Regions from separate parts of the Alkaliphilus metalliredigens QYMF genome, predicted to be linked through region 2. Evidence: predicted binding sites of a transcription regulator. Region 2 holds the regulator's gene; the other holds the start of a gene.
What was found. The regulator HrcA, encoded in region 2, represses chaperone genes, less so after heat shock. The targets are predictions, from matches to a motif close to TTAGCACTCNNNNNNNNNGAGTGCTAA.
Positions count from the first base shown of each region.

Region 1 (5,567 bases), 2.2 Mb from region 2:
AAAGATCATTAGAAGAGCTTGGCCTAGGCTATACCCATTGGCTGGAGTTAAATCAGACAGAGAGAAGACCAAATACGAGAATGGCCAGGGGATTTGCTGGAGTAGAAGCATTAAGAAATACATTGGCACATCATTTGTACAATCAATATGTTCTCCAGGAAAATACACTAAGTGACTACGATTTTGAGGTACTAGATAGATCTCATGATCTCCTTGATCGCTTACTTTTGGCATATCACAATATCGAAAACAGATTAGACGAGTTGCAGGATCCTGAAATCAGTGATGGGGGATTAGGTCAAATCGTCAATAATATTGAGGAGATGGCAAAATTATACAGACATAGTCGTAGCCCAAACACACACCTTCAGTATCAAACATATGAAGAAATCGTAGAAATAGCAGAGGAATTTTTACCAATGTTAAAGGAGCATACATTACTAGAAGAAAATCAAGAAGTGAAAATACGAGAGGGTGTTCATTTTTATAAATTAGACTACACTGATGGCGATGAAATTGTGTATACCCTATGGATGGATGCTGTGGATGGAAAGATTAGAAATTATGAGCTAAAGCGTTTAGGCGATAAAAATGAAAATCTGACAAAAATAGAAGCACTACAGATGGCAGAAGAATTTTTAAACACTTTTTATACAGAAAATTTTTTAACGGAAGTATTTGAGATGAAGAATGGACAAGAGGATAAATTGATCTATGCCTTCCGATTTACAGCCATTCGAGAAGATGTAGAGATGATCAGTGATGCCTTAGACATACACATTAATGCGAAAACAGGTGAAATCGTTAAACTTAGTAATGACTTTATAGATTCCAATATACCTTATTACTGGATTGATGTTGCTCCTGAGGAAATCATAGAAAGTGAGGAAGAAAAGGAAGAATTGTCTATAATCGAATATAGAGGAAAGGCTCTTATTCGTTCCTTTGAAACTCGGTATCACCCTAGGGTCGTACACAGCTTTTTAGTCATTGAAAGAGAGCAGCCGATGCTGGCATTCTATGATTTGACCACCGGGAGACGCGTGTATCAGATGCATTACATTTATGAGGCAATGCAGAATGGAAATGGGAATAATGAGGAGAATCGTAATGAAAATTAGAGAGTTTCTTCCAGGGGACAGAGAAGTTATTCAAAGGACTCCATGTGAATATGTTTCGGAAGTATACTTTCACCTTACGAAGGACGGATGGAACTATTTCCTAGAAGAACGGCTATTAGATGAAAAAATACAAAAGGAATACACACCTTACTCAATTGGAAAGAATAATGAAGGGCAAATGACTTTTATTATAGAAGAGCAAGATCAATTAATAGGATACATGGAAATGGCCTATGATCAACATAGGAAGCTTTTGCAAATCTTAAATATCTATGTGACAAAAGAACAGCGTAAAAAAGGCCGAGGAAAGACATTGCTAAAGGCATCTAAGGGATATGCACGCTTTAACAAAGCCCGAGGTATTTTAATGGAAATACCCAATGATAATTATCCAGCTATTCAATTAGCCCTAAAGGCGGGATTTGAATTTACTGGTATTGACGAAATTTGCTACCGGAGAGATGGACACAAATCACAAGAGGTAGGACTTCGCTTTACCTTTCATTTCTAGCGCCAGGATTAAGTAGAGGAGCGCCGAATGAATCTAGATATTGTTTATGAAAAAGATCATGTGATTATTAAAGAAATTCATACATTTGAACCTAAACATACATTTGAATGTGGACAATGCTTTCGTTGGGAACGTGAAGAAGACGGCAGTTATACTGGTGTGGTGTATGATAAAGTGCTCAATGTAAAAAAAATAGGAAATGATGTCATACTTTATCCAACCAATCAATTAGATTTTGAAAACATTTGGATAGAGTATTTTGACTTGCATACGGACTATCAAATGATTCAAGAACATTTACAGGCAATAGATCCCGTGATGAAAAAGGCCATTGGGTTTGGACGTGGGATCCGAATTTTACGACAGGATCCATGGGAAACAATCATTTCCTTTATTATTTCGGCAAACAACAATATACCACGAATTAAAAGGGCAATCGACTTAATGAGCCGAGGATATGGACAGCCTGTTGAAGATTTTAGGGGAGGGGCAAATTATACATTTCCTGATGCAGCTACCCTCTCAAAGAGAACTGTAGAGGAGCTGTTGGCCTGTAATACAGGATATCGGGCACCCTATATTTTGAAAACTGCCCAACAGGTTAGCACTGCAAATATAGAATTTCAAAATCTAAAAAAACTAGATAGAGAGTCCTGTCAAAGGCAATTAATGACATTTAATGGTATTGGTCCAAAGGTGGCTAATTGCGTTCTCTTTTTTTCAATGGGAAAATTTGACGCTTTTCCTGTGGATGTATGGGTGAAACGTGTGATGGAAGCCTTATACTTTGAACAGAAAACCTCCCATGAGAAAATACAAGCCTTTGCTGAAAAAAGCTTTGGTGAGTACGCTGGATATGCTCAACAATATTTGTTTTACTACGCAAGAGAGCTGGGAATTGGGAAATCCAAAGCATAGGAAAGAGTATATACAAAAGAATATAGGGGGACTCAAAATGTTAGGGACGATTTATAATGTAATCGCAATCATTGTAGGGGCTTTGCTGGGTGTAATCTTAAGAAAAGGAATACCAGAGGGACACAAAAAAACAATTATGCAAGGGATCGGCCTCAGTGTAATGGTCATTGGGCTATCAGGTGCCCTGAAAACCGAAAATATCTTGTTGATGGTTTTTAGCATTGTAATTGGTGGCGTCATCGGAGAGGCATTGTGTATTGAAAAAAGGCTAGATGGGGTAGGAGACTGGTTAGAGTCAAAGGTAGGACAAAGAGGTGGTTCCGTTGCAAAGGCATTTGTCACTACAAGCTTGATTTATTGTGTAGGTGCTATGGCAATTGTGGGGGCATTAGAGAGCGGATTGACAGGCAACCATCAAACTCTTTATGCCAAATCATTGATTGACGGTGTTTCTTCTATTATATTTGCATCAACTTTGGGGATTGGTGTTATATTTTCTGCTGTGCCTGTGTTTTTGTATCAAGGGTTTATTGCCACTACAGCGGGATTGATTGAACCATTGCTAACAAATGCAGTGATTAATGAAATGTCTGCCATCGGTGGATTGTTAATTGTGGGAATTGCATTTAATATACTAGAGATCAAAAAAATACATGTGGGGAATCTGCTACCAGCTATTTTTATTCCTATTTTTTATGCAATATTACAACCTTATATGGTGCAGATTTCTTCTGTGGTACAGAATTTGTTCTAGGTCCATAACACTAAGAAAGATTTTATTTAGAAATCTTTCTTAGTGTTTTTTTTCTTTTGTTTTTTGAAATTTTTGTAAAATTTCCGAAAAACAATGATAATCAAAGAAATATTGACATAAAATGATTATATGGGGTGTAATGGGATATAATTACACATAGAGCAACTTGATTCATTATTACATTTTAGATACCATTGTAAATGTAATAATTAGCACTCGACTTTAGTGAGTGCTAATAACAAGTAAATTATAAAATAAAAATAAAATTTTTCTAAGGAGGGTTACTCATGAACATTAAACCATTAGGAGACAAAGTTGTTATTAAAAAGGTTGAAGCTGAAGACAAGACGAAAAGTGGGATTGTACTACCAGGAAGTGCAAAGGAACAACCACAAATGGCGGAGGTTGTTGCAGTAGGACCAGGCGGTGTGGTAGAAGGTAAGGAAATTATTATGGAATTAAAAGTAGGAGATAAAGTTATTTTCTCTAAGTACGCTGGAACAGAAGTGAAGCTTGATGGAGAAGAATACACTATTCTAAGACAAAATGATATTTTAGCAGTTGTAGAATAGACTACATAAAAAGTCAACTCGCTTCAGCAAGCTGAAGCATCGGGCAATATAAAAATGAAATTTTTTTGAGGAGGGTTTTAGTATGGCAAAAGAAATTAGATTTGGAGAAAAAGCACGTCGTTCTTTAGAGGCAGGTGTTAATAAACTAGCAGATACAGTGAAAGTAACATTAGGACCAAAGGGAAGAAATGTTGTTATTGATAAGAAATTTGGTTCTCCACTAATCACAAATGATGGTGTGACCATTGCAAGGGAAATTGAGTTGGAAGATGCCTATGAAAACATGGGGGCACAACTGGTTAAGGAAGTTGCCACTAAAACCAATGATGTTGCTGGAGACGGAACAACAACAGCCACACTATTAGCCCAAGCAATTATTCGTGAAGGCTTAAAGAACGTTGCAGCAGGTGCGAACCCTATGATTATTAAAAAGGGAATCCACAAGGCTGTAGACGCTGCTGTAGCAGAATTAAAGGCAGTTTCTAAGTCCATTGAAAGCAAGGAAGCCATCGCACAGGTGGGTGCTATTTCAGCAGCTGATGAGGAAATTGGACAGTTAATTGCAGATGCAATGGATAAAGTAGGAAAAGATGGTGTCATTACAGTAGAAGAATCTAAATCTATGGGAACGACACTTGATGTTGTAGAAGGAATGCAATTTGACAGAGGATACTTATCTCCATACATGGTAACGGATACTGAAAAGATGGAAGCTGTATTCAATGATGCCTATATACTAGTAACAGATAAAAAGATTTCCAATATCCAAGAAATCTTACCAATTCTTGAGCAAATTGTACAACAGGGTAAAAAGCTTGTGATTATTGCTGAAGATATCGAAGGAGAAGCATTAGCAACATTAGTGGTCAATAAATTAAGAGGTACATTTGAATGTGTTGCTGTTAAGGCACCTGGATTTGGGGATAGACGAAAGTCTATGTTAGATGACATTGCAGTTTTAACTGGGGCAACAGTGATTTCTGAAGAATTAGGCTATGACTTAAAAACAGCTACAGTTGATATGCTAGGAACTGCTAGAACTGTTAAAGTAGACAAAGAAAACACAACAATTGTTGAAGGTGCAGGAAATCAACAACTAATCAAAGATCGTGTATCTCAAATTAAAAAGCAAATTGAAGAAACAACTTCTGATTTTGACAAAGAGAAGCTTCAAGAAAGACTAGCAAAACTTTCTGGTGGCGTAGCTGTTATCCAAGTAGGGGCTGCTACAGAAACAGAATTAAAGGAAAGAAAGCTAAGAATTGAAGATGCTTTAAATGCAACAAGAGCCGCAGTAGAAGAAGGCATTGTAGCAGGTGGTGGTACTGCCCTAGTTAATGTGATACCAGCAGTAGAGGCATTACTAGAAGGATCACAGGGAGATGAAAAGACAGGTATTCAAATCATTAGAAGAGCATTAGAAGAGCCATTGAGACAAATCGCTGAAAATGCTGGATTAGAAGGTTCTGTCATTGTTAATAAAGTGATGAGTTCAGATAAAGGAATTGGATATGACGTATTAAACAATAAGTATGTGAATATGATTGAAGCGGGTATTGTTGACCCAACCAAGGTGACAAGATCAGCTTTACAAAATGCAGCTTCTATCTCAGCCATGCTATTGACAACAGAAAGTGCCGTTGTTGATATTGCATCAGAAGAGCCAGGAATGCCAGGCGGCATGGGTGGTA
Region 1 covers NC_009633.1:868,742-874,308, forward strand. The annotation lists gene AMET_RS04095 (PepSY domain-containing protein) at 1-1,121, shown strand, start outside; gene AMET_RS04100 (GNAT family N-acetyltransferase) at 1,111-1,632, shown strand; gene AMET_RS04105 (DNA-3-methyladenine glycosylase family protein) at 1,660-2,550, shown strand; gene AMET_RS04110 (DUF554 domain-containing protein) at 2,588-3,304, shown strand; gene groES (co-chaperone GroES) at 3,592-3,876, shown strand; gene groL (chaperonin GroEL) at 3,959-5,567, shown strand, end outside.
Region 1: the regulator HrcA is predicted to act here: its motif matches at 3,514-3,540, upstream of groES (co-chaperone GroES).

Region 2 (5,567 bases):
AATCGTTGTATTTCTTTCAATTAATCTTGTAAATACGCCACCTAGGGTTTCAATTCCTAAGGATAGTGGTGTCACATCTAGTAGTAATACATCCTTCACTTCACCTGTTAAGACTCCTGCTTGGATTGCTGCTCCTACCGCCACACACTCATCTGGATTCACACCCTTATGGGGATCTTGGTTTGTGATCTTCTTAACTGCCTGTTGTACTGCAGGAATACGAGTTGATCCTCCAACTAAGATAATTTTGTTAATATCTGAAGCTGATAATCCAGCATCCTTTAATGCACTTCTCATAGGTCCCATGGTTTTTTCAACTAAGTGAGAAGTAATTTCATCAAACTTAGATCTTGTTATATCCATATTTAAATGCTTAGGTCCTTCATTGGTTGCTGTAATGAAAGGCAGGTTAATGCTTGATGTCATTGTACTAGACAATTCTTGCTTGGCTTTTTCAGATGCTTCTTTTAATCTTTGTAGAGACATTTTATCTTTTCTTAAATCAATACCCTCTTGCTTCTTAAATGCTTCAGCAATGTAATCCATTAGGGCTTGGTCAAAGTCATCTCCACCAAGATTGTTGTTTCCATTTGTGGCTAGTACCTCGAAAACACCATCTCCTAGTTCAAGGATTGATACGTCAAACGTACCACCACCAAGGTCATAGACAAGAATTTTTTGGTGCTCATCAGTTTTGTCTAGTCCATAGGCTAATGAAGCTGCTGTTGGCTCGTTGATAATTCTTCTTACATTTAATCCAGCAATTTTACCTGCATCCTTTGTTGCTTGTCTTTGGCTATCTGTAAAATAAGCCGGAACCGTGATAACAGCATCTGTCACCGCTTCTCCTAAATAGGCCTCTGCATCGGCTTTGATTTTTTGTAAAATCATTGCAGAAATATCCTCTGGCGTATAATTTTTATCGTCAATGGCTACTTTATGATCTGACCCCATATGTGTTTTAATTGAGATAATTGTTTTTTCTGGGTTCACAACTGCTTGTCTTTTTGCAGGCTCCCCTACAATTCTTTCTCCATCCTTACCAAATGCAACAACTGATGGTGTGGTTCGGTTCCCTTCAGAATTTGGAATAACCACTGGTTCTCCGCCTTCTAAAACTGCCACACATGAGTTGGTGGTTCCTAAATCGATTCCTATAACTTTACCCATGTTTACTTCCTCCTTTAAAATCTATCATATTTTTATATTTATTTTATTATTCACTGAGCTACTTTCACCATGGCAGGCCTTAAGACCTTGCTATGGATCATATATCCCTTTTGGAAAACCTCAATGATTTCATCGGTCGGAGCATCTGACTCTTCCTTCATAATTGCATGATGTAAATTCATATCAAATGGCTTACCCAGGGCTTCAATTTCAACAACACCATGTTTCTCAAGGGAATCTTTAAGCTGCTTAAGTACCAGCTCCATCCCATCACATAAGCCCTTGTTTTGCTCCCCATCTACATCGCACGCCAAGGCCTTTTCAAGGTTGTTCACACTATCTAATAGACTTAATGCAAGTTTTTCATTGGCGTATAAATAAATATCATTCTTTTCCTTTTCAACACGCTTTTTATGGTTTGCAAAATCTGCTTGTAACCTTTGTAAGCGATTTAAATAATCTTCACTTTCTTTTTGCTTTGCCTCTAGCTTTGTCTTTAATCCTGCAACACTTTCCACTGATTCCTCTTGTGCATTTTCTGTTTCTTCCTTCATTTCATCAAGGACAGCCTCTAAATCACTTTCGGCAGTTTCCCTCACTTCGGTTTCAGCGGAGGCGGTTGTATCCTGATCCTTCATTTCTTTCTCTTCATGATTCAAAAAATCCACCTACCTTTTGTCATTTCTATTTTTATTTTAGGGTGCTCCTATGTATAAACCGAGACTTAATTATTATGAAGTCTTAGCTTACCTCGAAGATAAAACAAAGAGACAGTGCAAAATGCTTGCGCACTTCGCACCCCTCATTACTTGTATTTACCTTTTAGCACTTCATTAATATATTTATTGACCTGGCCCATGGTACTCATCACATTGGAATAATCCATTCTTGTTGGGCCAATAATACTAACAAATCCAATGACGTCTTCATCAATCTTATAGGTTGCTGTCACTAAGCTGTATTCTTTAGCTTCTTTATAAATATTTTCACTTCCAATGGTGGCATTCATTCCCTTATGACTAGAGGATAGAATCAGTTGACTAATTAGCTCTTTTTCCTCAAGCATTGATAAAAATGATTTGGCCTTAAAAATATCATTAAATTCAGGAAAGTTAAATATATTTGTGGTACCATGCAAGAAAAGTTCAATTTTATCTAGCTCTTCTAATGTTTGGAACATCTTAGGAATCACTGAATCAAAACCATGGCTTAATTGTTCTAATTCATGTGTAAATTCCTCAGTGAATTCTCCTGGAATCCCTTTAATGGCAACTCCCTGAAGCCTTCCGTTGATGACCTCTGAAATCTTACTAATTGCCTCAGCATCTAACCCTTCCGGCACTTGTAATACCGTCTTTTTAATGAGTCCTGTATCGGTTATGATAATTCCCAGAAGATGATGCTCATCCATTGGTATCAATTGAATATGCTTCAACCTAACTTCCTTGATTTGAGGCGCCAAAGCAATGGTTGTATAATTAGTCAGTTGAGATAAAATCTTGGAGCTATATTGTAATAGCTGCTCGATTTCCCCAAAACGATTAAGAAGATCACTTCTAATCTGATCTCGTTGAATCACCATGTTTTTTTCTAGCTGGAGCAAATGATCCACATACAAACGATAGCCTTTATCGGATGGAATCCTACCAGCAGATGTATACGGCTGGATCAGGTACCCCATATCCTCTAAATCAGCCATTTCATTCCGTATGGTCGCTGGGCTGACTTGAAGATCATACTTTTTCGATAGGCTTCTAGAGCCCACAGGCTCTGCTGTATAAATATAGTCTTGTATGATCGCCTGTAATATTTTTAGTTTTCTTTCATTTAGTTGCATCATACCACCCCAGATTATTAGCACTCTATCAAGTCGAGTGCTAACTATTCTGACTATAAAGTATCATTTCATTTGTCATTTGTCAATAGCTTTGTTGAGATTTTACCACAATTTTATCTTTGAGCATAGGATCCACATTTATAATGGATATCATCGCTAATATTGCCTCTTATTCTAGCAGCATTTCTGCAAAAACGATATTAGATAAATCCACGCCTCTTTGGCTCAACCGAATGCGATCACCCTTTATCGTTAAAAGTCCCTGGGAAATTAACTTATTGATCACGTCTCCATAGACATCAAAAACAGAGGATTGAAAGCGCTCGGTAAAGTCATTGATGGAAACACCCTCTAGGAGCCTCAGTCCCAAAAACATCGTTTCGCTGATTTCATCATTTCGAGTGATTAGCTCCTGGGTGTCCAAGGGTTTTTCCCCTATATTAATCTTATTAATATAGATACCAATATGAGATGTATTGGAAAAACGCATTTTTTCAAAATATGAATGTGCCCCCACTCCCAGGCCTAAATAAGGACGATTACGCCAATAAATTTGATTATGCCGACATTCATATTCTGGTTTAGAAAAATTCGAAATTTCATAATGAGTATAGCCCTTTGATTTTAATATCCTGATTGTTTCATGGAACATAGCTAGTTCTAGTTCCTCATCTAGGGTTTTGATCTTTTTATCCTCCACCCATTGATTGAAAGACGTCCCCTCTTCAATAATCAGACCATAGGTCGAAAGATGTGGTACCCCTAAATCAATTATTTCCGTTAAAGAAGCTTTCCATTCATTCATGCTTTGATTAGGCAAGGCAAACATCATATCTACATTGATATTAGAAAATCCCACCCCACGGGCATCTGCTAGATTTTGAATGAAGTCCCCATAGGTGTGGATTCTGCCTAGGGATTTTAGCAGGTGATCCTGACAGGCTTGCAGTCCGATACTTAAGCGATTAATCCCACTATCATAATACCTATGTAATTTGTCCTTAGATAAAAGTCCAGGGTTGGCTTCCATGGAAATCTCTGCCTTAGTATCAATCTCAACATGTCGCCTAATCCATTCCATCAATTCTGCCATGGCTTCTCCAGATAGTATTGAAGGCGTTCCACCACCAAAGAAAATGGTTTTGATTTCATATCCTGTTAAGGCTTCTTTATATAACAACACTTCCTGCTTTAATGCTTCTACATAGGGCCCAATCAAATGTTTTTCCCCACTAAAGGAAGTGAAATCACAGTAATAACACTTCTTTTCACAAAAGGGAATATGGATGTAAAGTCCTATTTCTTTCATAGTTTCACCTTCTTTTATATTCATTTTCATTAAATTCGGACGGGACAACCCCGCCCCTACCGTAAACAAAACTAGTAACATAGCCAAAGCCATCGGTTACTAGTTTGTGTGATTTAAAGTAAATAATCTAGGTGTCTAGCTTCAACACCGACATAAAGGCTTTTTGAGGCACTTCGACACTGCCGACCTGTCTCATTCGTTTTTTACCCTTTTTTTGCTTTTCTAGTAGTTTTTTCTTACGACTAATGTCTCCACCGTAACATTTGGCTAAAACGTCTTTTCTTAGGGCTCTGATGGTTTCTCTAGCAATTATTTTCGTTCCAATTGAGGCTTGTAGTGGCACAGGGAATTGATGTCTTGGTATTTCATCCTTGAGCTTTTCACACATTCCCTTACCACGGGCATAGGCTTTAGACTCATGCACAATAAAGGATAATGCATCCACCTGTTCACTATTAATTAAAATATCCAATTTAACAAGGGTTGAGGGTTTGTACCCCTTCATTTCATAATCTAAGGATCCATATCCCTTAGTCTTGGACTTCAATGCATCAAAGAAATCATAAATCACTTCATTTAAAGGGAGCTCATAGTGAAGATTTACCCTTGTCTCTTCAATATAATCCATTCCCTTCATCTCGCCACGACGGTCCTGACAAAGCTCAATCACGATTCCTGCATATTCACTAGGCACCATAATGGTTGCCTTTACAATGGGTTCTTCTATCACTGAAATTTCTTGTGTCACTGGTAGATTAGCAGGATTTTGAATCATCACAACCTCTCCATTGGTCTTTGTCACACGATAAATTACACTGGGGGCGGTTGTCACAAGATCTAGATTAAACTCTCGCTCTAATCGTTCCTGAATAATTTCCATATGAAGCAGTCCTAAAAAGCCACAACGGAAACCAAATCCTAGGGCTGCAGATGTTTCTGCTTCAAAGACTAAGGCTGCATCATTCACCTGAAGTCTATCTAATGCATCACGTACGTCTTCATATTTTTCTCCCTCTGCAGGGTAAACACCACAGTATACCATGGGTGTCACCTTCCGATAGCCCGGCAGTGAATGTTCCGTTGGATTCAGGGCATCTGTAATGGTATCTCCCACACGACAATAGCGTACATCCTTAATGCTGGCAGCGATATATCCAACATCTCCTGCACTTAACTGGTCTAGTTGAATAGGGCCCGGTGAGTACACACCCACCTCGGTGACTTCAAACTCTTTCTTAGTGGCCATCATTC
Region 2 covers NC_009633.1:3,081,024-3,086,590, forward strand. The annotation lists gene dnaK (molecular chaperone DnaK) at 1-1,170, opposite strand, end outside; gene grpE (nucleotide exchange factor GrpE) at 1,221-1,829, opposite strand; gene hrcA (heat-inducible transcriptional repressor HrcA) at 1,976-3,010, opposite strand; gene hemW (radical SAM family heme chaperone HemW) at 3,177-4,346, opposite strand; gene lepA (translation elongation factor 4) at 4,444-5,567, opposite strand, start outside.